3 regions of the Pseudomonas sp. HP_08 genome follow, and region 1 is predicted to be linked to each of the others. Evidence: riboswitches for the same ligand, from Rfam matches in the RefSeq annotation. Region 1 holds a riboswitch; each other region holds the start of a gene.
The links. Region 1 has a riboswitch for cobalamin ahead of ACYAS9_RS29250 (ABC transporter substrate-binding protein). Riboswitches for the same ligand answer to the same signal wherever they lie in the genome.
Positions count from the first base shown of each region.

Region 2: another riboswitch for cobalamin. It lies ahead of cobO (cob(I)yrinic acid a,c-diamide adenosyltransferase); the one in region 1 lies ahead of ACYAS9_RS29250 (ABC transporter substrate-binding protein).
Region 3: another riboswitch for cobalamin. It lies ahead of cobW (cobalamin biosynthesis protein CobW); the one in region 1 lies ahead of ACYAS9_RS29250 (ABC transporter substrate-binding protein).

Region 1 covers NZ_JBTOQC010000053.1:40,068-50,698, forward strand. Annotated here, with positions in the region: gene ACYAS9_RS29230 (TonB-dependent receptor plug domain-containing protein) at 1-2,254, shown strand, start outside; gene ACYAS9_RS29235 (M16 family metallopeptidase) at 2,296-5,145, shown strand; gene ACYAS9_RS29240 (ABC transporter ATP-binding protein/permease) at 5,142-6,824, shown strand; gene ACYAS9_RS29245 (FadR/GntR family transcriptional regulator) at 7,246-7,962, shown strand; cobalamin riboswitch at 7,981-8,177, shown strand; gene ACYAS9_RS29250 (ABC transporter substrate-binding protein) at 8,320-9,333, shown strand; gene ACYAS9_RS29255 (FecCD family ABC transporter permease) at 9,330-10,352, shown strand; gene ACYAS9_RS29260 (ABC transporter ATP-binding protein) at 10,349-10,631, shown strand, end outside.
Region 2 covers NZ_JBTOQC010000003.1:174,511-185,141, reverse strand. Annotated here, with positions in the region: gene hda (DnaA regulatory inactivator Hda) at 1-600, shown strand, start outside; gene ACYAS9_RS04900 (NAD-dependent deacylase) at 624-1,370, shown strand; gene ACYAS9_RS04895 (C40 family peptidase) at 1,446-2,147, shown strand; gene ACYAS9_RS04890 (C40 family peptidase) at 2,220-2,762, shown strand; gene ACYAS9_RS04885 (PQQ-dependent sugar dehydrogenase) at 2,784-4,097, opposite strand; cobalamin riboswitch at 4,202-4,414, shown strand; gene cobO (cob(I)yrinic acid a,c-diamide adenosyltransferase) at 4,510-5,121, shown strand; gene ACYAS9_RS04875 (cobyrinate a,c-diamide synthase) at 5,118-6,416, shown strand; gene bluB (5,6-dimethylbenzimidazole synthase) at 6,413-7,063, shown strand; gene cbiB (adenosylcobinamide-phosphate synthase CbiB) at 7,060-7,968, shown strand; gene cobD (threonine-phosphate decarboxylase CobD) at 7,961-8,965, shown strand; gene ACYAS9_RS04855 (cobyric acid synthase) at 8,962-10,422, shown strand; gene cobU (bifunctional adenosylcobinamide kinase/adenosylcobinamide-phosphate guanylyltransferase) at 10,424-10,631, shown strand, end outside.
Region 3 covers NZ_JBTOQC010000051.1:265,474-276,104, forward strand. Annotated here, with positions in the region: gene metH (methionine synthase) at 1-533, opposite strand, end outside; gene ACYAS9_RS27725 (fatty acid cis/trans isomerase) at 690-2,981, shown strand; gene ACYAS9_RS27730 (acyltransferase family protein) at 3,158-4,180, shown strand; gene nfuA (Fe-S biogenesis protein NfuA) at 4,250-4,843, shown strand; gene cobM (precorrin-4 C(11)-methyltransferase) at 4,968-5,714, opposite strand; gene ACYAS9_RS27745 (cobalamin biosynthesis protein) at 5,748-6,173, opposite strand; gene ACYAS9_RS27750 (CbtA family protein) at 6,157-6,858, opposite strand; gene ACYAS9_RS27755 (CbtB domain-containing protein) at 6,870-7,055, opposite strand; cobalamin riboswitch at 7,161-7,377, opposite strand; cobalamin riboswitch at 7,434-7,624, shown strand; gene cobW (cobalamin biosynthesis protein CobW) at 7,719-8,783, shown strand; gene cobN (cobaltochelatase subunit CobN) at 8,787-10,631, shown strand, end outside.

The sequences.
Region 1 (10,631 bases):
TGGCGAGATCGATCCTGCGGACGTGAGCATCAACGGTGCCAAGTTCTACCAGAACAACTTCATGATCGATGGCATCTCGATCAATAACGACCTGGACCCCGGCGAACACAATTACAACGCGATCCGCCAGTTCGATTCATCGCCCAGCCGTGCCCACGGCATTGCGCTGGATGCCGATCTGCTTGAAGAAGTGCGGGTCTACGACAGCAACGTGCCGGCCGAATACGGCGGTTTCAACGGTGGCGTGATCGACGCGATCACGCGCAAGCCGAGCCGTGAACTGCACGGCAAGCTGTCGGCCTCGATGACCCGTTCGGAGTGGACCCGTTACCACATCACCGAAGCCGACGAGAGTAATTTTGCCTACTCCACCGACGAGCAGTACCAGCCAGAATTCGACAAGACCACGGTGCGCGGCACTCTTGAGGGTCATGTTACCGAGGACTTCGGCGCCATCCTCAACTTCTCGCAAAAGCGCTCGACCATCGGCCTGAACGCCAACGACAACGGCTACAGCAGCGCCACCAGCGAAGGCAGCAAGGACCAGACCCGGCGTATCGACAACTACCTGGTCAAGACGTACTGGAACGTCAACGACCGGCTGACCCTCGATGCCTCGCTGACCTATGCACCGCAAGAGAACTATTACTTCGTGGGCAACCGGATCAACTCCGGTTTCACCACCGAGGGCGGCGGTACTCAAGGCAGCCTGAAAGCAGTATGGAGTGACGACAGCTTTACCTGGACCAACAAACTGGCGCTGACCGACCTGACCAGTTCCCGCGATGCCGAGTCTGACGACATCATCTTCTGGTATTACTCGGACGTGAAAAACTGGGGCAACCCCAGCAGCACGACTGCACGCAGCACCGAGGGCAGCTTTGGCGATCTGGAACAAAGCCAGCGCGGCGCCGCCTGGACCTCCAAGGTCGACTGGCAGCCGATCCGGTTTGCAGGACTTGAACACACCTTTACCGCAGGCCTTGAGCTGTCGCACCAGACTGCGACCTGGGAGCGGCTCAATGATGTAACCGCCGCCACCGGCATTACCCGGGACAACGGCACCCTGTGCGCCAACAACGATCCTTACTGTTCGATTGGCCGGCTGCTCAATGGCAATACCCGCCAATACGCCAACCGCGTCACCACCTACGCCGCCGGCAAGGTCGAGCTGACCGAGAACAAGTACGCGCTGTTCCTGCAGGACAAATTCTCCGTCGGCCCGGTCACCCTGCGCCCCGGTGTGCGCTTTGAAGGCGACGACTACATGGAGAAGAAGACCGTCGCGCCGCGCTTCTCCGGTGACTACGATATTTTCGGTGACCGCAGCAGCGTGGTGGTGTTTGGCGCCAACCGCTATTACGGCCGCAACCTGTACAAATATCGCCTGGCCGACGGGCGCAATGCGCTGCTGACCAGCTACACCCGCAACAGCCAGACCGGCGCCTGGACCGGCACCAACCAGCGCAGCCTGAGCAAGTTCTCGACCCTGGACATTCCTTACGACGACGAACTGACCCTGGGCCTGGAACAGCGCTGGCTGGACACTAACTTCAGCCTCAAGTACGTCTACCGCAACGGCCAGGACAAGATCAACCGGGCCTCGGCCAGGGTACAAAGCCTGGCCAGCGACAGTAACTACGCCACCGAGTACTTCACTTATACCAACGAGGGGTCGAGCAAGAGCGACAACGTGACCCTGAACATCACCCCGCTCCAGGAGTTCGAGTTCCAGGGCAGCAAGACCAGCCTGCAACTGGCCCTGAACTGGTCGCGCACCCGCGACGCCTATGGCAACTACGATGACGCCATCAACTCCGAGTTGCTGACCAATGAAAAGGTCATGTACGACGGCAGCCTGATCGACTACATCGACCTGCCGGCCAATAACTTCAACCGGCCGTGGACCGCGCGCCTGACCGCCATCACCGAAATTCCGGATTTGCACCTGACCGTCAGCAACTTCCTGCGTTATCGCGGCGCGTACGACCAGATCATCGACACCGGCGACGAAGTCACCGTCGATGGCCAGGCCTACAGCCTCTACGAAACCGCGCGGGTAAAAGCGGCGCCCACCTGGGACATGCGCGTCGACTGGGAACTGCCCACCGGCAAGGACCAGGCCGTGTTCATGGCCGTCGACATCACCAACGTGACCGACAAAGTCAACCCGATTGTCAGCAGCGGTTCCACCGCCAAGACCACCTATGAAGTCGGCCGCCAGTATTGGCTAGAGGTCGGCTACCGCTTCTGATTGCCACTCGGCGCAAGCCCTGCAACCGTAGAGAAAACCTGATGAACAAAACGATCGTGGGCCTGCTCGGCTCACTGTTGCTGGGCGCCTGCGCCCGGCTTCCCGAGAATCACCAGGCACAGACCTGGGACGCTCACGTGCAACGCGGCCAACTGACCAATGGCCTGGAATACCGTCTGGTGCGCGAAACCTCGCAACCGGGACGCATCGACCTGCGCCTGACCGTCAAGGCCGGCTCCGTGGATGAAAGCGACACACAGATTGGCGTGGCGCACATGGTCGAACACCTGAATTTCTACAGTCATGGCGGCGCACCGGACGATATCCGCCAGCGCATGAACCAGTGGGGCTGGGTGCAGGGCCGGCATTACAACGCGGTCACCACCTTTGACCGTACCCAATACCTGCTCAGCCCCACCGGCGGCGCGAAGCAGACCGAGCAGGCCTTGCAGGCGCTGTCGGTGTTGACGCTGGCGGCCGACTACAGCGGCGCCGACCTGGACAAGGAACGCGCGGTGGTCATCGAAGAATGGCGCGGCGGGCTGGGCGTGGCGCAGCGCATGAACGAGCAGCGCACCGCCGCGCAGCGCATCGGCTCGCGCTACCCGCAGCACCGCACCATCGGCAACGAACCGGCGATTCGCGCAGCGACCCTGAATGAACTCAAGGCCTACCAGCAACGTTGGTACGTGCCCAACAACATGGTGCTGACCATCGTCGGCGATATCGATCCGGCGACCTTGCCGGCCCGCATCGAGCAATGGTTTGGCAGCACCCAAGCCGCTGTACTGCCGGACAAGACATGGCGCGAGTTGCCGCTGGATAACCGGTTGAAAATTGTCGGCCTGCAAGACAGCCAGAGCGGCAGCAGCCAGGTCGCGGTGCTGTTTCGTCTGCACGAGCCGGCCAGCCGTGCCATGACTCAGGATGGGGTGCGCGAGCGCTTGATCGACCGCTTCACCCTGGCGCTGATGGTTGATCAGTTGCGCCGCCAGCCGCTTGAAACCGGCGTGCGCAGCCTTAGCGTGCAGAAGAACCAGATCGGCGAATACTCAAGCGTGCTGGGCGTCGCCGCCGGCGTGCAGGATCAGGCGCACGACGTGGCCCGGCGCCAGTTGCTGACCGAGATCGAACGCCTGCGCCGCTTCGGCCTGAACGCGGATGACCTGGAACACGAGAAACAGGGCATTCGCGAGATTGCGCAGAAAATGCTTGGCAAGGATGGCACTCGCACCTTCGAGCAGTGGGTCAACGACCTCAACGATGCCGTGATCCAGAACCGCTTGATGATGGACAAGCACAGCATCGCCCGCCAGCACCTGGCCGTGCTCGACAGCATCACGCTAAACGACATCAACCAGCGCCTGAAGCAGTGGACCGCCAGCCCCGACCAGGTGCTGCAACTGACCGCGCCAGGCGGGCAGACCTTGAGCCTGCCCACCCGCGAGCAGGTGCAAACCCAATGGGCACAGGTACGCAGCCTGCCGCTGCAAGCGCCGCAGCCTGTGGTTGCCAAGGCCGATGCAAAGGCCCTTGAAACCCCGGACGCCCTGCCTGATCTGCCGGCGGCCACGCAGGCCGGCAAAGTGCTGGATAAACGCAGCTTCGACAAAGAGCAGGTCGAGTATTGGCAACTGAGCAACGGCGACCGTCTGGTCTGGCTTAAAAAAGCCTTTGCCGTGCAGCCCGGCAGCAGTGAACTGGTCCTCAAAAGCCTGTCCAGTGCCGGCTTCAACAGCCCGCAATTGCCGGCCTGGCGCAGCCAGCTGGCCGCGCAACTGGCCGGCCAGCAAGCCCCGCAAGGCTGGACAATCGAACAACTGAAACGCTGGCGCCAGACGCAAGGCATTGGCCTGTCTCAGGAGCAGCAGCCCGACCAGCTGGAAGTGGCGGTCACAACGTTCGATAAAGGCAATCATCTGCCGGTGCCACAACGCCTGCAGGCCATGCTGCAAGCCTATCGCCTGAGCCAGGCGCCGCTGCAGATCGACACGCAAGCCTTCGACAGCATCCGGCAGGACCTGCAAACCACCCTGTCGCAGCGCAACGACAATGTGCGCAGCCAGCAACAAAAAGCGCTGAGCACCCTGCGCTTTGGCGCAACGCCGTGGCAAACGCCGACACCCGAACAGGTGCAGGCGCTGCGCAGCGAGCAACTGGTCAGTGACTGGCAGCGCTTGAGCCAGACGCCGGTCACCCATTACCTGATGGCCGATGTGCCGGCTGAACAATTACAGCCGCTGGTCGAGCAGGAGCTGGCCGGCATTCCGCGCGCCAGCGCCTTGCACAGCGAGGCCCTCAGGCAGCGCAGCGGCCAGCATGTGCAGACGCTGGAAATAGGCATCGAACCGCGCACCCAGTTGCAGGCCAACAGTTACCGCGACCAGCCATGGACGCCAGAAGATGCCGCGCGCATTTCGGCCCTGCAAGGCATAGCCCAGGCGGCGCTCAAGCAGCAACTGCGCGGCCAGGCTTCCGGGGTTTACTCGCTGACGTTCGAAACCACGCTTGACCCGCGCAGCCAGCGCATCGACAGCAAGTTGCAGTTCTACACCGACCCTGCACGCGCCGATGAACTGTGGAAACTGGCGCGCACCACCCTCGCCCGCTTGCCGCAAACAGTGGATCAAGCGGCAGTGATCAAGGCCCGCAAGCAACTGCTGCAACAGGAACGGCTGAACCGCGACAACCCGCAAACCCAACTGCGCCGCCTGATGCTCAGCGACCAGCGCTGGGGCGACCCGCGCTACCTCAGCCAGCAAGTGCAACTGCCCGAGGCCATTACCCAGGCCGAACTCAAGCGCCTGGCCGGGCTGTTGTTCAATGACCGCAACCTGACCCTGCAACGCCTGCAGCCTGCGCCACACAGCGAAACGGCGGCCAGACCATGAAGACCCTCAGGACCTTCTATGCCCTGGCCCGCCCGTATTGGCTGGACCGCCGCCAGTGGCTGTCGTGGGTGCTGTTGCTCAGCGTGATCGGCATGGGTTTGCTGGTGGTGCAGATCAACGTGTGGATCAACGCCTGGAGCAAGACCTTCTACGACACCCTGGGCGAGTTCAACACCCAGGCGCTGTACGGCCTGATGCTGCAATACAGCCTGTACGTCGGCTTTTACGTGGTGGTCGTGGTCTATCTGGACTGGCTGCGCAAGGCGCTTGTGTTGCGCTGGCGCCGGGCGATGACCCACAGCATGCTCGATGCCTGGCTGGCCGGTCAGGCTTACTACCGTCTGGGGCTGACCGGCGAGCCGGATAACCCCGACCAGCGCATCGCCGAAGACATCGAAATGGTGGTCAACCGCAGCATCGAGTTGCTGGCGTCATTGATCATCAACCTGGCTCAGGTCGGCGCCTTTGTCATGGTGCTCTGGAACCTGTCCGGGGTCTTGACGTTCGAGCTGTTCGGTCAGGACTGGGTGATTCACGGGTATCTGGTGTGGATCGCCGTTGCCTATAGCGTGCTGGGCACCGCCTTTACCCATTACCTGGGACATCCGTTGCACACGCTCAATTATGAGCAACAGAAAGTCGAAGGCGACTTTCGCGCCAGCCTGCTGCGCAAGCGCGACCATGCCGAGCAGATCGCCCTGTATCAAGGCGAGGCGGTAGAAAAACGCCAGTTGCACCAAAGCTTCGAAGGCATCGCCCACAACTGGTGGCAACTGATGAACCGGGTGCGCACGTTGCAGTTCTTCACCCAGGGCTTTGACCGCGTCAGCCGCATCATTCCGGTGTTCGCAGCCCTGCCGGCGTATCTGGCCAAGACCGTCACGCTGGGCGGCCTGATGCAGATTCGCAGTGCGTTCAGTGCGGTGCAGGGTTCGCTGAGCTGGCTGATCGACGTGTACCCGCGCTTGATGATGCTCAGCGCCGCAATCGAGCGGCTCGGGCAGTTTCAACAGGCCATCGCCACCACCCGCTGCCAGGTGTGCGAGTGCCCGCGCGGCTCGGTGTTGCGCCTGGACAACCTGCAAGTGCAGTTGCCCAACGGCAAGCCGCTGCTGAAAAACCTCAACCTGATCGCCACGCCCGGCCAGTGGCTGCGCATCGAAGGCCGCAGCGGGCTGGGCAAATCGACCTTGCTGCGCACCCTGCAAGGCTTGTGGCCGTGGTATCACGGCTGCTGGCAATTGCCGGGCGGCAGCAGCCTGTTGATTCCGCAACAGCCTTATCTGCCCAACCTGCCGCTGCGCCAGTTACTGGCCTACCCGGCCAGCGTCTGCCCGCCGGACGAGCGCCTGAGCGAAGCATTGCAACAGGTGGGTCTCGGCCACCTGGCGGGTCGCCTGGAGGCGCAATGCGAGTGGGCCCGCGAATTGTCGGGCGGTGAGCAACAGCGCCTGGGCATTGCCCGCGTCTTGTTGTATGCGCCGCAAACGTTGTACCTGGACGAAGCCACCAACCAGCTGGATGAGCCAAGCGCCTGCCAGTTGTTGACGACGGTGCGCCAGGCACTGCCCAACACGCTGGTGGTCGGCATTACCCACCAGCCCGGTGTGGCGCGGCTGTTTTCACGGACGCTGGATCTGGAGGGCGGGCAGCGACTTCGAGGTATGACATCTTCGTGAAAATATCTCGGCCTTTTGCCTCTTTATCGACTCCGGCATGCTGAAAAACGCAGAAAACCTATAAAATTCATCACACAACCTATTGACACGGGCCGCTGCACAGACGAATAATCGCCACCAAGTTGTATGACAACATATAAATAAAGCCCTAATAATTACAAAATCAGCAGGCCGTCATGACCATTATCCGCACCCGTGTCACGCGACTACCCGATCCTGTCCACGCCCTTCCGGGCGAAGAAAGACTCCCCGCGTATACGCAGCGCATCGGCTGAACCCCGAGCGCAGCACTTTCTTTTTTGGAGCAGTCGGGTGGCCAAGGGCACCCGTCGCAGCGTTCAGTAGTGGCGACTCTGTTCGGCTTGCTGTTGCTCATTTTCTTCATCAATCGGCACCGGCGCGTGAGGATTTCCCCATCGACATGGAACACCCTTCTCCCGCCTCGGGCCGTCGCTCCAACCTGACCCGGCAACTGGTCGCCGAGCTCTCGCGCAAAATTCGCGAGGGCGAGATCAGGAGCGGTGAAAAACTGCCGACCGAGCTGGCCATCAGTCGTGATAACGGCGTCAGCCGCACCGTGGTGCGCGAGGCCATGTCGCGTTTGCAGGCCGAAGGTCTGGTCGAGACCCGCCACGGCATCGGCACCTTTGTCGTCGATGCCTCGCAACCGCGCAGTGTCACCGCCGAGCAGCCACACCTCGGCAGCCGCCAGGACGCTGTCGCCATACTGGAACTGCGCCTGAGTGTGGAGCCGGAGGCCGCCGCCCTCGCCGCCCGGCGCCGCACTCCGGAACAACTTGAAGCCATTGCCCAGGCCCTGCACCGGTTGCAGGTGTGTGCCCGCCAGGGCGGCGACACGCTGCAGGCCGACTATGAGTTTCACCGCCAGATCGCCCTGTGCACCACCAACAGTTTTTTCACCGACGTGATGAATCAGTTGGGCAGCAGCATCCTGCCGCGCATCGGCACCGGCTTCGGCACTCAACCGGTGCTGGCCGATGCCCAGGACCCGGATGCCCAGAGCCGCGAGCAGGAGCAGATCTTCACCGCCATCCGCCATCAGGACAGCGACACGGCCCGCGCGGCGATGCGTCTGCATTTGATCAATTGCCTGCAACGGCTGGCGACAAACAATTAGCGACTTGCTGGTTGATCGTTTACCATGCCGCCCGTCGGTTTCCGAGAGGAACTAACAGGGAATTCGCAGGCCGTGCCCGCACGCGCCAACAACGAAACTGCCCCCGCAACTGTAGGCATCGAGCCGCTCCATTGAGGTCACTGGGTCAACCCGGGAAGGCCGGAGCAAGGCGTAGACGTGCCAGTCAGGAGACCTGCCGACACACACTTTTACTGACCGGCGGGGTGTCCGGGAAGGACATCCGCGCACGCCTGTCGGCCGTGTGTCTTGCTGCCTCCTGCCGGTCGGGAAGCGGCCGCGATGTATTTCCTGCCTGTACACTGCGCCCCGCTTTTGTACGAATGGAGATCGCCTTTCATGTCACTGCCCCGCCTGGCCACCCTGTTTGCTGCTCTGGGCTTTTCCGGCCTGAGCCTCGCCGCGCCCACTCAGTACCCGTTGACCCTGGAAAACTGCGGCATGCCGCTGACCTTCGCCAAGGCACCGGACAAGGCAGTGACCATCGGCCAGGCCGGCACCGAGATGTTCTATGAGCTGGGCCTGGGCGAGCGCCTGGCTGGCACGTCGTTGTGGTTCAACAATGTGCAGCCGCGCTTCAAGGAACAGAACGACAAGGTCGAGCGCCTGGCCGACAACGACCCAAGCTTTGAGGCGGTGATCGGCAAGCGTCCGGGGCTGGTGGCCGTGCAACTGGAATGGATGGTCGGCAAACAGGGCGTGGTCGGCACCCGCGAGCAGTTTCATGACCTGAAGATTCCGACCTACATCATGCCGTCCGACTGTGAAGGCAAGGACAACCTGGTCGGCGCCGACGGCACGCGCCTGGAGCCGTTTCGCATCGACACCATCTACAAGAGTGTCGAGCAACTGGCGCAGATCTTCGATGTTCAGGATCGCGGCGAGCAGGTGGTCAGCGAGCTGAAGGCACGGCTGGCCAAGGCTCTGGCCAACGTTGACCGCAACAAGGCCAAGGATGTGTCGGCGGTGTTCTGGTTCTCCAGCGCCGACCTTGATATCGACCCGTACGTGGCCGGCCGCAAGGGCATCCCGGACTTCATGCTCAACAGCCTGGGCATGCGCAATATCGTCGAGTCCGATGAAGAGTGGCCGACCGTTGGCTGGGAAACCATCGCCAAGGCCAACCCGAGCATTCTGGTGATCGCACGCATGGACCGTCGCCGCTTCCCGGCTGACGACTACACCCGAAAACTGGAATTTCTCAAGTCGGACCCGGTGACGCGCAACATGGACGCGGTGAAAAACGACCGCATCGTCATCATCGATGCCGACGCCATGCAGGCCAGCCTGCGCATGTTCACCGGCATCGAAGAACTGGCCGACGCCGCTGACCGGTTCAACAAATCCAAATGAAAATCCAGGTCGTGCTGGGCCATGTGCTGTGGGTGAGCGTCGTGCTGGTGCTGGCGGTGATCGCCGGCGCCGCCATCGGCGAAACCCGCATCAGCATGGAAGTGGTCTGGCAGATCCTGGCCAATAAACTGTGGAGCGCCGGTTACCCGGTCGACCCTATCGATGAAGGCATCATCTGGAATTACCGCCTGACCCGCGCCATCGTCGCTGCCGCCTGTGGCGCCGGCCTGGCGCTGTCGGGCGTGGTGTTGCAGTCGCTGCTGCGCAACCCGCTGGCCGAGCCTTACCTGCTGGGAATTTCGGCCGGCGCCTCGACCGGCGCGGTGCTGGTGGCGTTGCTGGGCCTGGGAGCCGGGGCGATTTCGTTATCGGCCGGCGCGTTTGTCGGCGCCATGGCGGCATTCGCGATGGTCACCCTGCTCGCCCGTTCTTCCCAGGGTTCCAGCGCCGCCGGGCACATCATTCTGGCGGGCATTGCCGGCTCGCAGTTGTTCAATGCCCTGACCTCGTTTTTGATCACCAAGTCGGCCAGTTCCGAACAGGCGCGCGGCATCATGTTCTGGCTGCTCGGCAACCTCAGCGGGGTGCGCTGGCATTCGGTATGGCTGGCGGTGCCGGTGGTGCTGGCCGGCCTGCTGGTGTGCATGTGGCATCGGCGGGCGCTGGATGCGTTCATGTTCGGCAGCGATTCGGCCGCCTCGCTGGGCATTCCGGTGCGCCGTGTGCAGGTGCTGCTGATTACCTGCGCGGCGTTGATTACGGCGGTGATGGTGTCGATTGTCGGCTCCATCGGTTTTGTCGGCCTGGTGATTCCGCATGCGGTGCGCATGCTGGTCGGCGTGCGCCACGCGCGACTGGTGCCGGTCAGCGCATTGTGCGGCGCGCTGTTTCTGATTGCCGCCGATGTGCTGTCGCGCACGCTGATCAAGGGCCAGACCCTGCCGGTCGGGGTCATCACCGCGCTGATCGGCGCGCCGGTGTTTGCGCTGATCCTGATCCGGGGGAAAAGCCCGCGATGAATGCCTTCTCCCACCTGGTCGACACCGCAGCGCCGAGCTGCACCGCATTGAGCTGCACCGGCCTGACCCACATCATCAAGGGCCAGGCGCTGTTGCAGGATGTCAGCCTGAGCGTGGTTCCCGGTGAAACGCTGGGCATCGTCGGCCCCAACGGCTCGGGCAAATCCACGCTGCTCAAGCTGCTGTCGGGCATTCAGACGCCCAGCGCTGGCAGCGTACATCTGGCCGGCCAGCCGCTGGCGCAGATGAAGCGCCGCGACGTGGCCCGCCTGCTGGCAG
Region 2 (10,631 bases), on a different contig from region 1:
CTGTGTGAAGCAGATGCCGGGTGGACCGAGAGCCTCATCTATTTATGGGGCAAGGACGGGGTAGGGCGTACTCATCTGTTGCAGGCCGCGTGCCTGCGCTTCAAGCAGCTTGGCGAGCCTGCGGTGTACCTGCCGCTGGCCCAGTTGCTTCAAGAGGGGGTCGAACTGTTCGATCACCTGGAGCAGTACGAACTGGTGTGCCTGGACGACCTGCATGTCATTGCCGGCAAGCCGGACTGGGAAGAGGCGCTGTTTCACCTGTTCAACCGCCTGCGCGACAGCGGTCGGCGCCTGCTGATCGCCGCCTCCAAATCCCCGCGTGAATTGCAGATCAAGCTGCCGGACCTCAAGTCGCGCCTGACCATGGCGCTGGTGTTCCAGATGCGCGGCTTGTCCGATGAAGACAAGCTGCGTGCCTTGCAATTGCGCGCCTCGCGCCGCGGCCTGCACCTGACCGACGATGTCGGGCACTTCATTCTGACTCGTGGCACGCGCAGCATGAGTGCGCTGTTCGATCTGCTCGAGCGTCTCGATCAGGCCTCGTTGCAGGAAAAACGCAAGCTGACCATTCCTTTCCTCAAGGAAACCCTGGGGTGGTAGACGCCCCGATCGACCCGCAACTGATGCGTCAGGCCGGTGCAGCGCTGCGCCATGCCAGGCGCATCCTGGTGATCACCGGTGCGGGGCTGTCAGCCGATTCAGGACTGCCGACCTATCGCGGTGTCGGCGGCTTGTACAACGGCCGCACCGAAGACGATCTGCCTATCGAAATGGCCTTGTCCGGGCCGATGCTGCGGCGTGACCCTGCGTTGTGCTGGAAGTACATCGCGCAGTTGGGCAAGGCTTGCCTGAACGGTGAGCCCAATATTGCGCATTACGCCATCGCGCAGTTGCAGCGCCTCAAACCTGAATGCTGGGTGCTGACCCAGAATGTCGATGGCTATCACCGCGCGGCCGGAAGTCCGCCGGAGCGGCTGATCGAAATTCATGGGCAGATAGCGCCATTATTCTGTCAATCGTGCGGTGCCGAAGACCCGCAGCTGAGTGAGCATTTGCAACGCCCTCTACCGCCTCTGTGCGGCGCTTGTAATGGCATTTTGCGACCCCCGGTTGTGTTATTTCAGGAAATGCTCCCAGAGAAGGCTATGAGCGCTCTGGAGCAGCAAATGAGTCTGGGCTTCGATGCGGTTCTAAGTATCGGCACTACCGCGAGTTTTCCTTATATACATGAACCTGTGCTGCGGGCCCGTGTCTCAGGTGGTTTTACTTTGGAAATCAATCCTTTGGCCACGGATTACAGCGCAGGCATGGACGTTTTCCTCAAGGGCCGCGCGGCACATGTCATGCCCGAACTCATAAGTCACATTTAATTCGATAGAATTTGCAAATCACTTTGATAGCGGGCATAGTCGCGGCTCCTCAATTTTTCACCCACGGTCGTGCCCATGCAGGTTGTTCGCTTAGCACCCCTCGTGCCACTCGTTTTCGCTACGTTTCTGTTCGGTTGCTCGACCCAGTCATCGGTCACCCAGCCACAGCCTGAGTACCAGGCTCAGTACACGAATTCCGTTACCGCCCAGTCCAGCGCTCGCCGTGCTCAAGCTGCACAATTGCAGCAGGCGCACGAAGCCGAAGAAGAACTGGCCGAATTCTCCAGGGAAACCAACTATCAGTTGCCTCTGCTGGCCGACTCCATTCTGGAGCGCGGCAAGTCGCTGATCGGCACTCGTTATCGCTTCGGCGGCAGCTCGACCACGTCGGGCTTCGATTGCAGTGGTTTCATCAACTTCCTGTTCCGTGAAGAGGCTGGCATGAGCCTGCCGCGTTCCAGCCGGGAAATGATCAATATCGATGCGCCGCAAGTGGCACGCCGCGACCTCAAGCCAGGCGACCTGCTGTTCTTCAGCACCGCCGGCCGCGGTCGGGTCAGCCATGCAGCCATCTATCTGGGCGATGATCAGTTCATCCACTCCAGCAGCCGCCGCAGCGGTGGGGTGCGTATCGACAGCCTGGACGACTCGTACTGGAGCAAGACTTTCATCGAGGCCAAGCGTGCTTTGGTCATGGCGCCCGCCGCCGGTGAAGTACAAACCACTGCGATGACCTCGACCAGCGTGAAACCAGCTACTATCAAACGCCATAAATGACGTGATGCCCGGTCTCTGACCGGGTTTTTGCTTTCGGCAACTAGGCCGCATCCGGATGGAGAAGTTGTGGTTATGTCGATGACATTGCGCCTGGCTGTAATTTCCCTTGCTGCGCTGCTGGGTGCCTGTGCCAGCGCGCCGCCGCCCCCGCAACCCCGTATCGTTCAGCGCCCTGTACTGGCCGCGCCTGCCACCGTGCCTTCGGCAGCTGTCGAAGACGTGCTGTTCCGCGCCTTTAGCCTGGTGGGTACGCCGTATCGCTGGGGCGGCAATACCCCCGATTCCGGATTCGATTGCAGTGGCCTGATCAGTTATGTCTACCGTGACATGGCCGGCATCAGCCTGCCGCGCTCCACGCGCGACATGATCGTGATGAATGCGCCCACTGTCGGTCGCGAGCAGCTGCAGACCGGCGACCTGGTGTTTTTCGCCACCTCAGGCGGCTCGCAGGTATCGCATGCCGGTATCTATGTCGGCGAAGGCCGCTTCGTGCATGCCCCGGCCACGGGCGGCACGGTCAAGCTCGACAGCCTGAGCAAGCCGTATTGGCAGAAAGCCTATCTGAATGCCAAGCGCATTATCCACCCGGAAAACCTGGCACAGAACGGCCGCTGATTGCAGCGGCCGGTTCCCGCCTCATTGCGTTGAGGTCACCCGCCAGATCTTGTTGCCTACATCATCGGCCACCAGCAAGCCACCGCGCTGATCGTTGATCACGCCGACCGGGCGACCCTGGGCTTTTTCCTCCTTGTTCAAAAAGCCTGTCAGCACATCGATCGGTTGACCAGCGGGCTTGCCGTCCTTGAACGGAATAAACACCACCTTGTAACCACTGTGCGGCTTGCGGTTCCATGAGCCGTGCTGGCCGATGAACAAACCCTGATTGAATGGCGCGGCCAGGGTTTTGCCGTCAGCGAATACCAGGCCCAGCGAAGCGGTGTGCGGGCCTACCGCGTAGTCCGGCGCGATGGCCTTGGCGACCAGTTCCGGGTTTTGCGGCTCGACACGCTTGTCGACATGCTGACCGTAATAACTGTAGGGCCAGCCATAAAAGCCGCCGTCCTGCACCGAGGTCACATAGTCGGGCACCAGATCGCTGCCGATCTCGTCACGCTCGTTGACCGCTGTCCACAACTTGCCGGTCACAGGTTCCCAGTCCATGCCGTTGGGATTGCGCAGGCCCGAAGCGAAGATGCGTTTCTGGCCCGAGGCGCGGTCCACCTCCCAGATGGCGGCCCGGCCTTGTTCCTGGTCCATGCCGTTTTCGCCGACATTGCTGTTGGAGCCGACGGTGACATACAGCTTGCTGCCGTCTTTGCTGGCAATCACGTTCTTGGTCCAGTGGTGATTAAGCGGGCCGCCGGGCAGGTCAGTGACTTTGGTGGCCGCTGCACTGATGCGGGTCTGGCCGCTTTCATATGGAAAACTGATCAGGCGGTCTGTGTCGGCCACATATAAGGTGTTGTCCACCAGCGTGATGCCGAACGGCGAATTGAGGTTTTCCAGCAACACCGAGCGGGTCTCGGCGATGCCGTCGCGGTTTTCATCGCGCAGCAGGGTGATGCGGTTGGCGCTGGGCACGCCGGCACCGGCGCGGCTCATGACCTTCTGCGACACCCAGTCGCGCAGGCCCGAGCTTTCCTTGGCCGGCCCGTTGGACTCGGCCACCAGCACATCGCCATTGGGCAACGCATACAGCCAGCGTGGATGGTCCAGACCCTCGGCGAACGCCACCACTTGCGTGCCCGGTGCGGCGACCGGTTTGCCGCCTTCCGGCCAGCCGATGGCCGGAGCGATATTGACCGTCGGGATCAGGGTCTTGTTGGGCTCGGGCAATTGCGGATCAGGGCCGAAGCCGTCGGCGACTTGCAGCTTGGAGGTTTCGCCACAGGCTGCAAGGCCGCCAGCGGTGAGCAGAATGATTGCGTAACGCGGGTCGAGTCTGAACATGCCGGGGTTATCTCGCAAAACCAGAGGAGGTTAAAGAGTAGAGAAGTGCCCGCTCGGGAGGTTCAATCCCAATACTGTTTGACGCTGTTTGCCCAACCCTCTACCCTTCGCCGCTTGTTTCAGGTGCCTGGCAATCATTGATTGGCAAGGTGAAACAGGGAAGCCGGTCAGGAGCCATCCGATTCCGGCGCTGCCCCCGCAACGGTAGATGAGTCAAGGCTGTGTCCGACGCCACTGGGTTTGTCCCGGGAAGGCGCACCGCCAGGGACAATGTCCCGCTCATGAGCCCGGAGACCGGCCTGTCACTTTTTCACAGCATCACGGCGGGCGATGCTCTGCACAGGGTTACGCGCCTGCGGCCCGATGCTGTCCTGTCGTCTGCTTTCGCGTGCCCCCCAGCGGAGAGCTGAAGATGAACCAATCCCCCGAACGTGACGAACGCCATCTGGCGCGCATGCTGCGCAAAAAAGCCATTATTGACGAGCGTATTGCCAACTCCCCCAACGAATGCGGCTTGCTGCTGGTCTTGAGCGGCAACGGCAAGGGCAAAAGCAGCTCGGCGTTCGGCATGCTTGCCCGCGCCATGGGGCACGACATGCAGTGCGGCGTGGTGCAGTTCATCAAGGGCCGCAACAGCACTGGCGAAGAGCTGTTCTTCCGGCGTTTTCCCGAGCAGGTGCGCTACCACGTGATGGGCGAAGGCTTTACCTGGGAAACCCAGGATCGCCAGCGTGACATCGCTGCCGCCGAGGCTGCCTGGGAAGTCTCGAAGCAATTGCTCAGTGACCCGGCCATCGGCCTGGTGATTCTCGATGAGCTCAACATTGCCCTCAAGCACGGCTACCTGGACCTGGATCAGGTCCTGAGCGACCTGCAGGCGCGCCCGCCCATGCAGCACGTGGTGGTCACCGGTCGCGGCGCCAAGCCCGAACTGATCGAGCTGGCCGATACCGTGTCGGAAATCGCCATGGTCAAGCATGCCTTCCAGGCCGGCATTCGTGCGCAAAAGGGCATCGAGCTGTGAGTGACGCTGCACGCCAATGCCCCGCTGTATTGATTGCCGCCCCGGCTTCCGGGCAGGGCAAGACCACAGTAACGGCGGCCCTGGCCCGCTTGCATCGCAACCAGGGACGCAAGGTGCGCGTCTTCAAATGCGGGCCGGACTTTCTTGATCCGATGATTCTGGAGCGCGCCAGCGGTGCGCCGGTTTATCAGCTCGACCTGTGGATGGTCGGTGCCGAAGAAAGCCGCCGTCTGTTGTGGGAAGCGGCCAGCGAGGCCGATCTGATTCTGATTGAAGGCGTGATGGGGCTGTTCGACGGCACGCCGTCCAGCGCCGATCTGGCACGGCACTTCGGTGTGCCGGTGCTGGGCGTGATCGACGGCACCGCCATGGCGCAGACCTTCGGCGCGCTGGCACTGGGGCTGGCGCGCTATCAACCGGACCTGCCGTTTGCCGGTGTCCTGGCCAACCGGGTCGGCACCGTGCGCCACGCGCAATTGCTGGAAAACAGCCTGACCGAAGGCCTGCGCTGGTACGGCGCGCTATCACGCGAAACCGGCATCGAGTTGCCCAGCCGGCACCTGGGGCTGGTGCAGGCCAGCGAGCTGAACGATCTGGATGCACGCCTGGACGCCGCCGCCCATGCCTTGGGCAGCACCTGCGAAGTCACGTTGCCGCCGCCGGTCAGCTTTGCTGCCCCCGAGCCGCAAGCGGTCGAGCCGCTGCTGGCCGGGGTGCGTATCGCCATCGCGCGTGACGAGGCGTTTGCCTTTACCTACGGCGCCAGCCTTGATTTGCTGCGCAATATGGGCGCCGAGCTGAGCTTCTTTTCGCCGATCCATGACACGCAACTGCCCGACGCCGACAGCCTGTACCTGCCCGGCGGCTATCCCGAGTTGCACCATGTGACGCTGTGCGCCAACCAGCCGATGCGCGCGGCCATTGCCGCCCACCATGCGGCCGGCAAGCCGATTCTGGCCGAGTGCGGCGGCATGCTGTATCTGCTTGATGCACTGACCGATGTGCAAGGCGTACGGGCCGAACTTGTCGGCTTGCTGTCGGGCGAGGCCGTGATGCAAAAGCGCCTGGCGGCGCTGGCCTTGCAGAATGTCGAACTGCCCGAAGGCCTGCTGCGCGGCCACACGTATCACCATTCGTTGACCAGCACCGGGCTTGAGCCGATTGCGCGTGGCGTGAGCCCCAATGGCGGGCGCGGTGCCGAGGCGGTTTATCGCCAGGGCCGGCTGACGGCCTCGTACGTGCATTTTTACTTTCCTTCCAATCCCCAGGCGGTGGCGGCGCTGTTCAAGCCATGAGCGATGCAGAGTTCAGCCCTGATGAGCGGGCTGCGGTGTACCGCGCCATTGCCGAGCGCCGCGACATGCGCCATTTCAGCGGCGGCACGGTAGCGCCCGAGCTGTTGGCGCGGTTGCTGGAAGCGGCGCATCACGCGCCCAGCGTCGGCCTGATGCAACCCTGGCGCTTCATTCGTATCAGCGACCCGGCCTTGCGCACTGCGTTGCAGGCGCAGGTCGAGGAAGAGCGGGTGTGCACCGCTCATGCATTGGGCGAACGTGCCGATGACTTCATGAAACTCAAGGTCGAGGGCATCAACGACTGCGCCGAGGTGATCGTCGCCGCGCTGATGGATGGCCGCGAGCAACATATCTTCGGCCGGCGCACCTTGCCGGAAATGGACATCGCGTCGTTGTCGTGTGCGATTCAGAATATGTGGCTGGCCGCGCGTGCCGAAGGCCTGGGCATGGGCTGGGTGTCGCTGTTCGACCCCGATGCACTGGCCCGGTTGCTGAACATGCCGGACGGCGCACGGCCGCTGGCGATTCTGTGCCTGGGGCCGGTCGAAGGCTTTTATCCGGCACCCATGCTGGTGCTCGAAGGCTGGGCACAAGCGCGTCCGCTTGAACAACTGCTGTATGAAAACCAATGGGGAGTGCATCCATGAGTGTGGCGCTGTTGAGCGTGGCGGGGGTGGCGCTGGATGCGTTGCTCGGCGAACCGAAACGCTCGCATCCGCTGGTGGCGTTCGGGCGTTATGCCGAGCGTATCGAGCAACGTTTCAATGCCGCAGGCCGTGGCTGGCGCAGCCATGGCGTCACCGCCTGGGTGCTGGCCGTGGTGCCATTGACGTTGTTGATCACGCTGCTCAGCTGGTTGCCGTATATCGGCACACTGGTCGAGATTCTGGCGCTGTATTGCGCGCTGGGCATGCGCAGCCTGGGCGAGCATGTGCAGCCGGTGGCCGCCGCGCTGCGCGGTGGAGATCTGGATGAGGCGCGCAAGCGGGTCGGTTATCTGGTCAGCCGACAAACCTCGGAGCTCGATGCCAATGGCGTCGCGCGTGCGGCCACCGAGTCGGTGCTGGAGAACGGCAGCGACGCGGTGTTCGCCGCGCTGTTCTGGTTTGCCATCGCAGGCGCGCCGGGCGTGGTGCTGTACCGGCTGAGCAACACGCTGGATGCCATGTGGGGCTATCGCAACGAACGCTTCGAGCGTTTCGGCTGGGCGGCAGCCAGGATCGACGATGTACTCAATTACGTACCGGCACGGCTGGTGGCCTTGACCTACGCGGTGCTGGGCAAGACCCGCCTGGCGTTGCGCTGCTGGCGCACCCAGGCGCCGACCTGGGACAGCCCCAATGCCGGCCCGGTCATGGCGGCGGGCGCCGGGGCGCTGGGCGTCGAGCTGGGCGGTCCGGCGATATATCACGGCGAGCTGCACGAACGCCCGCCGTTGGGTGAGGGCCAGCCTGCCGATGCCGAGTCCATCGAGGCCGGCTGGCAATTGGTGCAGCGCGGCGTCTGGTTGTGGCTGCTGGTGCTGTGCGCAGGAGCGCAATTGTATGCTTGAACACGGTGGCCGCTTGCGCGCAGCGGCGCAGCGTTATGGCATTCCCGAGGCCGAGTGGCTCGATCTGTCCACCGGCATTGCGCCATGGGCCTGGCCGATTCCGCCCATCGACGCACGCGACTGGGCACGCTTGCCCGAAGCGGATGACGGACTCGAAGCAGCGGCCTGCGCCTACTACAACGCGCCGCGCGCCTTGCCGCTGCCGGGTTCGCAAGCGGCCATCCAGGCACTGCCGCGATTGCGCAGCGGCGGCAAGGTCGGGGTGGTGTCGCCGTGCTACGCCGAGCACGCGCATGCCTGGCGCAAGGGCGGTTTTCTGGTGCGTGAAGTACTTGCCCATGAGGTCGACTACTTTCTCGACAGCCTCGATGTGCTGGTGGTGGTCAACCCCAATAATCCTACTGGCCTGTTGCTGGCGCCCGAGCGTTTGCTGGAATGGCATGCGCGGCTGGCCGAGCGCGGCGGCTGGCTGGTGGTCGACGAAGCCTTTATGGACAACACCCAGGCGTCGAGCCTGGCGGCCGAAACCGGGCGCAGCGGCTTGATCGTATTGCGCTCGTTCGGCAAGTTCTTTGGTCTGGCCGGCGTTCGCCTGGGGTTTGCCCTGGCCGAACCGGGCTTGCTCAAGGCGCTGGCCCGTGAGATCGGCCCGTGGGCGGTCAGCGGCCCCACGCGCAAGATCGGCCTGGCCTGCCTGAGTGATCAGGCCGGCCAGCAGGTGCAGCGCCAGCGCACCGAGCAGGCCGCTGCACACCTGGCTACACTGCTCGCCGCCCATGACCTGACGCCCACGGGCGGCTGCGCCTTGTTTCAATGGCGGGTCACGGCGCATGCGCAACCTTTATATGAGTTCGCCGCCAAACGTGGCGTATTACTGCGGCTGTTTGTTGGCGAGTCTGCCGATACCTGCAGCCTGCGCATCGGCCTGCCGGTCAATGAAGCCGACTGGCAACGTCTCGATAACCTCTTGCACGATTACCGCAAGGAATTGCAATGACCACCCTGATGGTGCAGGGCACCACTTCCGATGCCGGCAAAAGCACGCTGGTGACCGGCCTGTGCCGCTGGCTGGCCCGCCAGGGCGTCAGCGTCGTGCCGTTCAAGCCGCAGAACATGGCCCTCAACAGCGCCGTCACCGCCGATGGCGGCGAAATCGGTCGCGCCCAGGCGGTGCAGGCCCAGGGCTGCGGGCTGCAACCGCACACCGACATGAACCCGGTGCTGCTCAAACCCAACAGCGACACCGGCGCGCAGGTGATCATTCATGGTCGCGTCGTGACCACCATGAACGCGGTGGCCTATCACGGCTACAAGACCATCGCCATGCAGGCCGTGCTGGCCTCGCACCAGCGTTTGAGCGAAGGCTATCAAGTGGTGATGGTCGAAGGCGCAGGCTCGCCGGCCGAGATCAACCTGCGTGAAAACGACATTGCCAATATGGGCTTTGCCGAGGTCGTCGATTGTCCCGTGCTGCTGATTGCCGACATCAATCGTGGCGGGGTGTTTGCCCATCTGGTCGGTACGCTGGAGCTGCTGTCGCCCAGCGAACAGGCGCGGGTCAAAGGTTTTGTGATCAACCGTTTTCGCGGCGATATCGCCTTGCTGCAACCGGGCCTGGACTGGCTGGAACAGCGCACCGGCAAGCCGGTGGTCGGCGTGCTGCCGTACCTGATGGACCTGCATCTGGAGGCCGAGGATGGCCTGGACCGACGCCAGACCGACAAGGCCGAGCAAGTGCTGAACGTGCTGGTGCCGGTGCTGCCACGCATCAGCAACCACACCGATTTCGATCCGTTGCGCCTGCACCCGCAGGTCAACCTGCAATTCATCGGCCCCGGCCAGCCGATTCCGGCGGCCGACTTGATCATCCTGCCCGGCTCCAAGAGCGTGCGCAGCGACCTGGCCTGGCTGCGCGCCAACGGCTGGGAAGACGCCATCACCCGGCATTTGCGTTATGGCGGCAAATTGCTGGGCATCTGCGGCGGCCTGCAGATGCTCGGGCAGCAATTGCATGACCCGCTGGGGCTTGAAGGCACGCCGGGTTCCAGCCCTGGCCTGGGCCTGCTGGACATGAGCACCGTGCTTGAAAGCGAAAAACAACTGCGTAACGTGCGCGGTCGACTGGCGCTGGAAGAGGCCGAAGTGGCCGGCTACGAGATTCATGCCGGAGTGACCACGGGCGCTGCGCTGGCTCACTACGCCGTGCAACTGGACGACGGCCGCTGTGACGGCGCGCAAAGCGCGGACGGGCAGATTTACGCCACGTACCTGCACGGCCTGTTCGAGTCGCCGGCGGCCTGCACGGCGCTGCTGCGCTGGGCAGGGCTGCGCGAGGTGCAGAGCATCGATTACCACGCGCTGCGCGAATACGATATCGAGCGCCTGGCCGATCTGGTCGACAAGCATCTGGATGTCACCTTGCTGCGCCAGCTCTGCGGCCTGGAGGCTCACTGATATGTTGCAACTGATCCTCGGCGGCGCCCGTTCCGGCAAGAGCCGCCTGGCCGAAGAACTGGCCACGCGCAGCGGGCTGGCGGTGACTTATATCGCCACCAGCCAGCCAGTGCACAGTGAACTCAACCAGCGCGTGGCTTTGCATCGCCAGCGCCGCCCGGACAGTTGGGGGCTGGTGGAAGAGCCGCTGGCCCTGGCCCAAGTGCTGC
Region 3 (10,631 bases), on a different contig from region 1:
GCGCCGCCCTCGATCAGGCCGCGCGTGGCCTCGATATAGTTCTCGACCAGCTCGTCAAAGGTGACGTTGCGGTAGCCAGGGTCGTTGACGTCGGGCGAGATCGAGCAGGTGCGGCTGGTCGGGCCGAGTACGCCGGCGACGAAGCGCGGGCGGTCCGGGGTTTCGAGGGTCTTGGCGTCAGCCACCTGGCGGGCAATGCGCGCGCCTTCGACGTTCAGCTCATACACCAGTTCTTCCATGCCGTAGTCGGCCTGGGAAACTTTGGTGGCGTTGAAGGTGTTGGTTTCGAGAATGTCGGCGCCGGCATCCAGGTAAGCCTTTTCAATGGCACCAATGACATCCGGGCGAGTCAGAATCAGCAGGTCGTTGTTACCCTTGACATCGCTGGGCCAGTCGGCGAAGCGCGCGCCACGATAGTCTTCTTCTTCGAGCCGATAGCTCTGGATCATGGTGCCCATACCGCCATCGAGAATCAGGATGCGCTGTTGGAGAGCATTGAGCAAAGCTTGATGACGGGCGCTGCGGTCTGACATTGGGGCTACCTTGAAAAGGCTGGAACAGAAAGGCCGAAATCATAACAAACCACAACACTTTTAGCGTTGCCTGGGCTTTTCCATGAAAAACGCTCATGTTGACGCGCGTTAACCACGTTAAACTCGTGGCCAATTGCCTTGGGGAATAATCCGGATATGCCGTACCGTCTGTTAGCAGGGCTTGCCTTGTTTTTATCCTGCTACACGCTTCAAGCCGGTGACCTGCCTGCACCCGTTTCCTACACTCGCGACATCCAGCCGATCCTTACCGAGAAATGCGTGGCCTGCCATGCCTGCAACGATGCGCCGTGCCAACTCAACCTGGGCAGTGGCGAAGGCCTGCTGCGCGGTGCCAACAAGGTGCCGGTCTATCAGGGCGACCGGTCGCAGGCCGTTGACCCGACGCGCTTGTTCTACGATGCCAATGGCGTGTCGGCCTGGCAGCGCAAAGGCTTCTACTCGGTGCTCGAACCGCGTGGCGGCCAGGCCGCGCTGATGACCCGCATGCTGGAACTGGGCCAGCAAACGCAACTGCCGCCCAACAGCAAGCTGCCCGAGAACATCGCGCTGGGCATCAACCGCGAGAACATCTGCCCGCTGCCTGAAGAATTCAACGCCTACGCCGGGGCTCACGCCAATCAGGGCATGCCGCTGGCGGTCACGGGGCTCAGCGCGGCCGAGTATCAGACCCTGCAACGCTGGCTGGCTGCCGGCGCGCCGGTGGACCAGCAGCCGATCCAGCCCAGCCGCGTCGAAGCTGCACAAATTGCCGAGTGGGAAGCGCAGTTCAACCTGCCCGGCGCCAATCAGGCGCTGGTCGGGCGCTGGCTCTATGAGCATCTGTTTCTGGCGCACATCTATTTCGAGGGCGGCGAGCCTGGGCACTTCTTCCAGTGGGTTCGCTCGCGCACGCCAAGCGGTCAGCCGGCCGACATCATCGCCACGCGGCGGCCCAACGATGATCCGGGACGCAGCGAGTTCTATTACCGCCTGGTGCCGGTGCAGGGCGTGATCGTGCACAAGACCCACATCACTTACCCGGTGGGGCCAAAGAAACTGCAGCGCCTGCGCGAGCTGTTCTATGGCAACGACTGGCAGACCCAGGCCGTGCCCGGTTATGGACCGGGGCATCGGGCCAATCCGTTTCTGACCTTTGAAGCGATTCCGGCCAGGGCGCGCTACCAGTTCATGCTCGACAACGCCGAATACTTCGTGCGCAGCTTCATTCGCGGCCCGGTATGCCGTGGTCAGATTGCCACTGACGTGATCCGTGACCAGTTCTGGGTGCTGTTCCAGGACCCGTCCAGCGACCTTTACCTGTCCGATGCCCGTTATCAGGGCCAGGCCACGCCGCTGCTGGCCATGCCGGGACAAAATGACGAGGTCGGCAGTGTCCTCAGTGTCTGGCTGTCCTACCGCGAGCGGCGCAATGCCTATGAAGACCTGCGCCGCGACCATTACGCCAAGGCCACGCCTGCGGGCTGGCCAAGCCTGTGGACCGGCAACGACAATGCCTTGCTCACGGTTTTCCGGCACTTCGACAGCGCCACGGTGAACAAGGGCCTGATCGGCGATGTGCCGACATCGATGTGGCTGTTCGACTACCCGCTGCTGGAACGCACCTATTACCAGTTGGTGGTCAATTTCGATGTGTACGGCAACGTCGCCCATCAGGCGCAAACGCGCTTGTATTTCGACCTGATTCGTAATGGAGCAGAGATCAACTTCCTGCGCCTGATGCCGGCCGATCGCCGTGAAGACTTGCTGGACGGCCTTTACGAGAATTCCGGCAAGATCAAGATGTGGCTCGATTACCAGAGCATCGATGACGACACGCCCAGTAACCTGAAACTCGACGAGCGCCGGCCGATGCGCGACTTTGCCGGGCAACTGTTGCAGCGCGTCGGCTCGCTGAACGCGACGCCAGACCCGCTGAATCGCTGCCAGGGCGAATGCTCGCGGCCGGGATTGCCTGCGCAACTGGCCGAGGCCGAGCAATTGCTCAGCCGCCTGACCGCGCGGCCTGCCGCCCAGCTCAAAGTCATCGATCAGTTGCCTGAAGCAACCATGCTGCGCATTGAAGACAGCGACGGCCACCGCGAGATCTACAGCCTGCTGCGCAACCGGGCACACAGCAACGTCGCGTTCTTGCTGGGCGAGTCGTATCGCTACCAGCCACGGCTCGACAACCTGACGATTTACCCCGGCGTGCTGAGCAGCTACCCCAACTTCATGTTCAATATTCCAGCGGCCGAAGCAGGGCAGTTCGTCCAGGCCATGCAGCAGGCCGGCGACCAGCCAGCCTTTGAAAAGATCGTCGAGCGCTGGGGCATCCGCCGCACCCATCCGCAGTTCTGGACCTGGTTCCATGACCTGAATCGTTACATTCAGGAGCGCGATCCGCACGAGGCAGGCGTGCTGGACATGAATCGCTACGAGAACCTCTAGAATCGCGGTCTCAGGGCTGCAGGCCACGCTGGATATGGCCTGCAGCCATTATTGAATAGCTGAACGAAGTGCTTTTTTGCTGACCTTTTGCCAATTGTTACGGTCCCTTGTTTTGAGTGTTCGACCATTTTCGGTGCGGGCGATCAGTGAGAGACGCGCAAAAAAGAGGTTCAGAAATGCTGATTTCGGTTCAGGCCCTGCGGGCAATTGCTGCATGGGTTGTAGTCTGCCATCACTTCATGCAGATCTTCTTCGACTTCAAGGCCAGTGGCCCGATCGGTGAATTTTTCGTTTCCAAGGGCGCCGTGGGCGTCGACATCTTCTTCGTCATCAGCGGCTTGGTGATCTACCTGTCTACCTGCGAGCGCGACATGCCAGCCTCGCGCTTCATTGCCTATCGATTGTTTCGCATTGTTCCTGCCTATTGGCTGTACACCCTGGCCATGGGCCTGTTGCTGCTGTGGGCTGCGCCGTGGTTGCCGCATCAGGTCATAGGCTGGCAGAACTTCCTGCTGTCTCTGGCGTTCATTCCTTCGGAAAACCCCGGTGGCTACGGGCTGTACCCGACGCTGAACGTGGGCTGGACGCTGAATTATGAAATGCTCTTCTACCTGTTGTTCTCCATGGTCTTCCTGTTCGAGCGCCGCCACCGCGTGCTGATCGTCGCCGCAGCGTTGTTTGTGGTCACCGAAGTGCTGGCGCGTTCGGGCCTGGTCAGCCGCTTCTATGGCAACGACATCATTTATGAATTCCTGTTGGGCATCGGTATCGGCATGCTTTACCAACGCGGCTGGATTCGCCAGGCGGTGTGGTTGCCACTGGCCGGCATCATTGCGGCGCTGGCACTGATTCAAAACCTGGATAACAGCCAGCGCCTGCTGAACTGGGGGCTGCCGAGTGCGTTGATCGTGCTGTGCTGCGTCTCGCTGGAACCGCTTTTTCGTGGCAGCAAGCTGCTCAAGACGCTGGGCGACTGTTCGTACTCGGTCTACCTGCTGCATGTGTTGGTGCTTTACGGTGGCCTGTTGGTGGCGCAGCGCTACGGGCTGGATCCGTATCTGGTCTTTGCGGTCTGCGTGCCGGTGATCGGCATTGGTGCCTGGCTCAGTTATGAGTGGATCGAGAAGGGCGTGTACGTGCGCATGAAAACCTGGCTGGACGAACGCCGGGCCGGGCGCCGGTCGGTTGCACTATCCTGACAAAAATACTGGGTTTTGTGCGATGCCACCGATTGGCGTAAACTGCCAGCACGTCTGCGAGGAAATTTCATGACCGCTATCACTATTACCGATGCTGCCCACGACTACCTGGCCGATCTGCTGGAAAAGCAGAATACCCCGGGCATCGGCATCCGTGTTTTCATTACCCAGCCCGGCACTCAATACGCCGAGACTTGCATTGCCTACTGCAAGCCGGGCGAAGAAAAACCTGAAGACAAGGCCATTGGCCTTGCACGCTTCACGGCGTGGATCGACGGTTTCAGCGAGGCGTTTCTGGATGACGCCGTGGTTGATTACGCGACCGACCGCATGGGCGGCCAGCTGACCATCAAGGCGCCCAATGCAAAGGTGCCATCGGTCAATGCCGACAGCCCGGTCAACGAGCGCATCAATTACTACCTGCAAACCGAGATCAATCCGGGTCTGGCCAGCCATGGCGGCCAGGTCAGCCTGATCGACGTGGTCGAGGAAGATGCGCAGAACATCGCCATCCTGCAATTCGGCGGCGGCTGCCAGGGCTGCGGCCAGGCGGACGTGACGCTCAAGGAAGGCATCGAGCGCACCCTGCTCGAGCGCATCCCCGAGCTGCACGGCGTACGCGACGTCACCGACCATACGCAGAAAGAAAACGCCTACTACTAAGTAAGCAGCAGCGCTCCCCTGTAGGAGCGCGCTTGCCCGCGACCGGCTGCGTTAGCAGTCGTAAATTTTCAGCGTTTCCGAGATTTTGCGAGCGCTGCGCACTCGGTCGCGGGCAAGCGCGCTCCTACGGCCTGTACAAATGTGCGTGTCCCGCCCGGTACAGCGATGACTCGGCAAAATTGTCCGCTGCCAATACCCGCCCAACCAGAATCAACGCCGTACGCCTGAAGCCTTTGGCCGTTACCTTCTGCTCAATGTCCGCAAGCGTGCCCAGCACCCAATCCTGGTCCGGCCAGCTGGCGCGATGCACCACGGCAATCGGGCAATCGGCGCCGTAATGCGGCAGCAACTCATCGACAATCCGCCCGATATTCTTGACCCCCAAGTGAATCGCCATGGTCGTGCCGTGCCGCGCCAGGTCGCCGAGTGCTTCACCGGCAGGCATCTCGGTGCTGTCGGCAAAGCGGGTCAGGATCACGCTTTGGGCAATATCAGGCAGGGTCAGCTCGCTTTCCAGCAACGCCGCGCACGCCGCTGTCGCGGTGACGCCGGGGATGATCTGGAACGGAATATCCAGCTCGCGCAGGCAGCGAATCTGCTCGCCAATGGCGCCATACAGGCTCGGGTCGCCGGAATGGACACGAGCGACATCCAGGCCCTGTGCATGAGCAGATTTCATCAAGGCGACGATCTGTTCGAGGTGCAACTCGGCACTGTTGACCACTTGACGGGCGTTATTGCCTTCCAGCACCGCCATGGGTACCAGCGAACCTGCATAAATAATCACCGGGCAGCTACGGATCAGACGCTGGCCCTTGACGGTGATCAGTTCCGGGTCGCCGGGGCCGGCGCCGATGAAATAAACAGTCAATGAACACTCCGGAAGCTTGAATCAAAGCCGGCATTATCCGCCCCTTGATGGGCTGATTGCCAAGGCCAATGTCGCCTGGCGGTTTTTCCGGTACTCGATCAGCAGCCGGGAAGGGGCACCGCTCAACTGGCTGGCCATTGCCAGCGCGGCACTTTCGGCAACGCCATGACAGCCGGTGCGCTCGAAGGCGAGCGCCGAGCGATGGGTCAACTGGCCTTCATTTACCTGCAACTGCGCCGCACTGAAAAACACCAGCGGCAAGCCAAGCTGCCCGGCCAGTTGCCGCAGGCCTGGTTCGTCACGCTTGCTGTCGATAGAGGTCAGCGCACTGATCGCGCTGGTCTTCAGGCCGTACTCATGCAGGCTGCGCTCGATCAGGTCCAGCAGCACCTCGGCCGGGCAGCCTTGTTGGCAGCCCAGGCCGATCGCCAACAACGGTCTATCAGTATTGCCCGGCATGCCGGCCGCGACGGAACAGCCAGGCGCTGATCGCACCCAATGCTGCCCAGAACAGTGCATTGGTTACCAGGGAGGCGACGATAAACTGCGACTCCAGTGCTTCAGGCGCCAGGCTGGAATGCTGCTCCGGCTGTGGCGCGCCGATCACGTGCGGCACCACCAGCAAGGCAACACCCAGCAGCTTGAGCAGTGCGCCTCGACCGAAGACGATCAGCGCAAGACCGGCGGCCGTTGCCGCGGCGGTGGAAATCCACCAGGTCTGGCGCTGGCCAAGATCGGCCGCTGCGGTGCCCGGCAATTCCGGTGGCAATCCCAGCGTGGGTGCCAGAACAAATACCGCAAACCCGGCCAGTCCCCAGAACAGCCCCTGAACCGCGCTGCCCGGTGCGCGCAGGGTATAAAGCCCGGCCAGCATCAAGGCAAAACCCACGGCGACCACAAGGTTGCCGCCGGTGGTCGACAGCAGGCGCTGCCAGCCATCTTCCGGCGACCAGGCTTCTTCGTCGTGTTCATGCACATGCGCAGCAGCGCCCGGCTCATGGGAATGCTCTTGAGCGGCAGGCGCCTGCTCGAAGGTTTCTGCTTCAAGAATCAACGGCGTCAGCCACAGGCTTTGCACCAGGGTCAACAGCAGGGCCGCGAGCAGGCCGCTGAAACCGGCTGTCTGCACAATTCGCTTGAACATGGGTTCAGGTCTCAATGGCAAGGAAAGGCGGCGCTGTGCCGGGTGTCGTGCGCGGCGTTGTGCACGGCATCGATGTGCGAGAAGCCGGCGAAATACACCAGGCTGCAGCCGAGCAGAACGGCGCCGATGGCGGCGGTCAGGCGCTGGCTGAGGGTCGTGGGGGTAGCGGCTGAATGGCTGCTGCTGATGATCGACATGCTGCGTGCCTCTTGAGTGAAGGGCAGGTGTGAAGGGCAGGCATGCGCACGGACACCGGCCAGCGAACACGGGCAGGTATCGACTGCGCCCGCCCACCGCGGGGTGTCTGAATTCGATTGCGGGCCGGTCTCCGGGCTCGCGAGGGATGCTTGGAGCATCTGCCAGGAATCGCCTTCCCATGCCCGAGGGCACAGTGGATTGACTCCTCACTCGCTTACCGTTGCGGGGGCAGCACCGGACTTTGCGTCGCTTGAAAAACACAGACGCAGCACCGGTTTCCCGTTTCACCCTGTGAAGGGCACCCGTAACAAGGTGTGTAGAAGATCATGGGGCACGGCCAACGTCAATCTCGACATTGACCTGTCAGCGGCCACTGCGTAGCCTTGCGCCCTTGAGGTTCCTTGACCTGTACAGGCAAGGCTAAGACGGGAATACGGTCAAGCCGTAGCTGCCCCCGCAACTGTAAGCGGTCATGTTCGTCGCACAGCCACTGCGCAAGCGGGAAGGCGCGCCGGATGCCTTCAAGGCCACCGCCAGCCAGGAGACCTGCCTCAACCGAATTCTCACTACAACCGGGCGGGGTGATCCGGTGGCGATTCGCACTGTGCGCACGGCGTGCGGTGGTCGTCCTGCTTGCCCGCCGCATTGCCAAAGGGCATCCGATGAAAACTCTCGCCAAGCTTCCCGTCACCATCGTCACCGGCTTTCTGGGCTCGGGTAAAACCACGCTGCTGCGGCACATGCTCGACAACGCCGAAGGCCGGCGCATCGCGGTGATCGTCAACGAGTTCGGCGAGCTGGGCATCGACGGTGAAATCCTCAAGCAATGCACCATCGGCTGCACTGAAGAAGAGGCCAGCGGCCGTATCTTCGAGCTGGCCAACGGCTGCCTGTGCTGCACCGTGCAAGAAGAGTTCTTCCCGGTCATGCGCGAACTGGTCGAGCGCCGTGGCGACCTGGATCATATCCTGATTGAAACCTCGGGCCTGGCGCTGCCCAAGCCGCTGGTCCAGGCCTTCCAGTGGCCGGAAATCCGCAATGCCTGCACGGTGGATGCGGTCATCACCGTGGTCGACAGCCCGGCAGTCAAGGCCGGCACCTTCGCCGCTTACCCGGATCAGGTCGACGCGCAGCGCAAGCTGGACCCGAACCTGGACCACGAATCGCCGCTGCACGAGCTGTTCGCTGATCAACTGGCCAGTGCCGATCTGGTAATCCTCAATAAAGCCGACATGATCGACGCCGAAGGCCTGGCGGCGGTGCGCGCTGAAGTCGCCGAAGAGCTGCCGCCCGCGGTCAAGGTCATCGAAGCCAGCAACGGCCGCCTGCCGCTGAGCGTATTGCTGGGCCTGGGCGCCGAGTCGGAGCTGCACATCGACGGGCGCAAGACCCACCACGATCATCACGAAGGCGACGATCACGACGACCATGATCACGATGCCTTCGACTCGATCTCGATCAAACTGCCCGAAGCCGACGAAGCACGCCTGCTCGCGGCCCTGACGCAACTGGTGGTCGAGTACGGCATCCTGCGCGTCAAAGGCTTTGTGGCCATCCCCGGCAAACCGATGCGCCTGCTGGTGCAGGGTGTCGGCACCCGTTTCGACAAGCATTTCGACCGCGCCTGGCGCGCCGATGAAGAACGCGCCACGCAACTGGTGCTGATCGGCCAGGAACTGGACGCGGCCGTTCTCGAAGCGCGTCTGCACGCGGCACTGGCTGGCTGATCCATGCACCTGCTGAGAACCCAGCCCGGTGGTTTTGTACCGGACGACAGCATCGCCGACCTCGGGCAAACCCCCGCCGAGCTGGTGATTCTCTGCAGCGGCGACTCCAGCCTGGCCTTGCTGGCCGAGGCGGCGCAGCAACTGCCCGATGATTACCCGAGCCTGCGCCTGGCCAACCCGATGCAGGTGCAGAACCACGCCTCGGTCGACCTGTATGTCGAAGAGGTGCTGCAACACGCACGGATCATCCTGATCTCGCTGCACGGCGGCATCGGCTACTGGCGCTACGGCGTGCAGCGGCTGCTGGAACTGGCCGCGCGCGGTGTGCAGGTGATTCTGGTGCCGGGCGACGATCGCCCGGACCCTGAACTGTCGGACTTCAGCACGGTGCCCGCCGAGCAGCGCGACCGGCTCTGGCAATACCTGCGCCAGGGCGGGCTGGACAACGCGCTGAATCTGTTCAACTGCATGGCCAGCCAGTGGCTGGCCCGCGATTACCCGTGGCGCGAGCCGCAGGCCTTGCCGCGCACCGCCATTTATCACCCGCGTAACACCCGCGCCGGTCTGGCCGATTGGCAAGCCGAATGGGTTGATGACGCGCCGGTGGTGGCCTTGCTGTTTTATCGCTCACATTTGCAAGCGGCCAACACCGCCTTTATCGATGTGTTCTGCCAACGCTTGCAGGCGCAAGGTCTTAACCCGCTGCCGATTGCCGTGGCCAGCCTCAAGGAGCCCGGTTGCCTGACCGTGGTCGAAGACTGGCTGGACGAGGCGGGTGCCGCGCTGATTCTCAACACCACGGGGTTTGCGCAATCGAGCCCCGAAGCGCCGCACATGCGTCCGTTTCGACGCAATATTCCGGTGATTCAGGCCATTTGCGCCCAAGACAACGAGCCGGCCTGGCAGGCCAGCGAACTGGGCCTGGGCGCACGCGACCTGGCGATGCACATTGCCCTGCCGGAACTGGACGGGCGCATCATCAGCCGGCCGATCAGCTTCAAGGACCTGGCCTGGCGCAGCGAGCGCAGCCAGTCGGATGTGGTCTGCTACCGCGCGCAGCCCGAGCGCATGGACTTTGTCGCGCAACTGGCGCGCAACTGGGTCGAGCTGGCGCAGCGCGATAACGCCGACAAGCGTGTGGCGTTGATTCTGGCCAACTACCCGACCCGCGACGGGCGCATCGGCAACGGTGTTGGCCTGGACACGCCGGCAGCGGCGCTGAATATCCTGTGCGCCATGCAGCAGCAGGGCTACCCGGTCGAAGGGTTGCCCGACAGCGGCACCGCGCTGATCCAGCAACTGCTCGGCGGCGTCACCAACGACCTTGAAACCCTGGACCTGCGGCCGTGCCAGCAAAGTATGGCGATGGATGAGTACTTGGCGGCGTTCGCCATGTTGCCGGCAGCCAGTCAACAGGCGGTGATCCAGCGCTGGGGCCAGCCTGCGGCCGACCCGATGTGCCGTGGCGGGCGGATGATGATCGCCGGCCTGCGCTTTGGCCTGACGTTTGTCGGCATCCAGCCGGCCCGTGGCTATCAGGTCGACCCGAGTGCGGTGTATCACGATCCCGACTTAATACCACCCCATGGCTACCTGGCGTTCTACTTCTGGCTGCGTCGTGCCTATGGCGCTCAGGCGGTGATCCATGTCGGTAAACACGGCAATCTGGAGTGGTTGCCGGGCAAGGGCGTCGGGCTGTCGGCCGAGTGCTGGCCGGACGCGGTCCTCGGGCCGCTGCCGAACATCTATCCGTTTATCGTCAACGACCCGGGCGAGGGCGCCCAGGCCAAGCGCCGCACGCAGGCGGTGATCATCGACCACCTGATGCCGCCGCTGACCCGCGCCGAA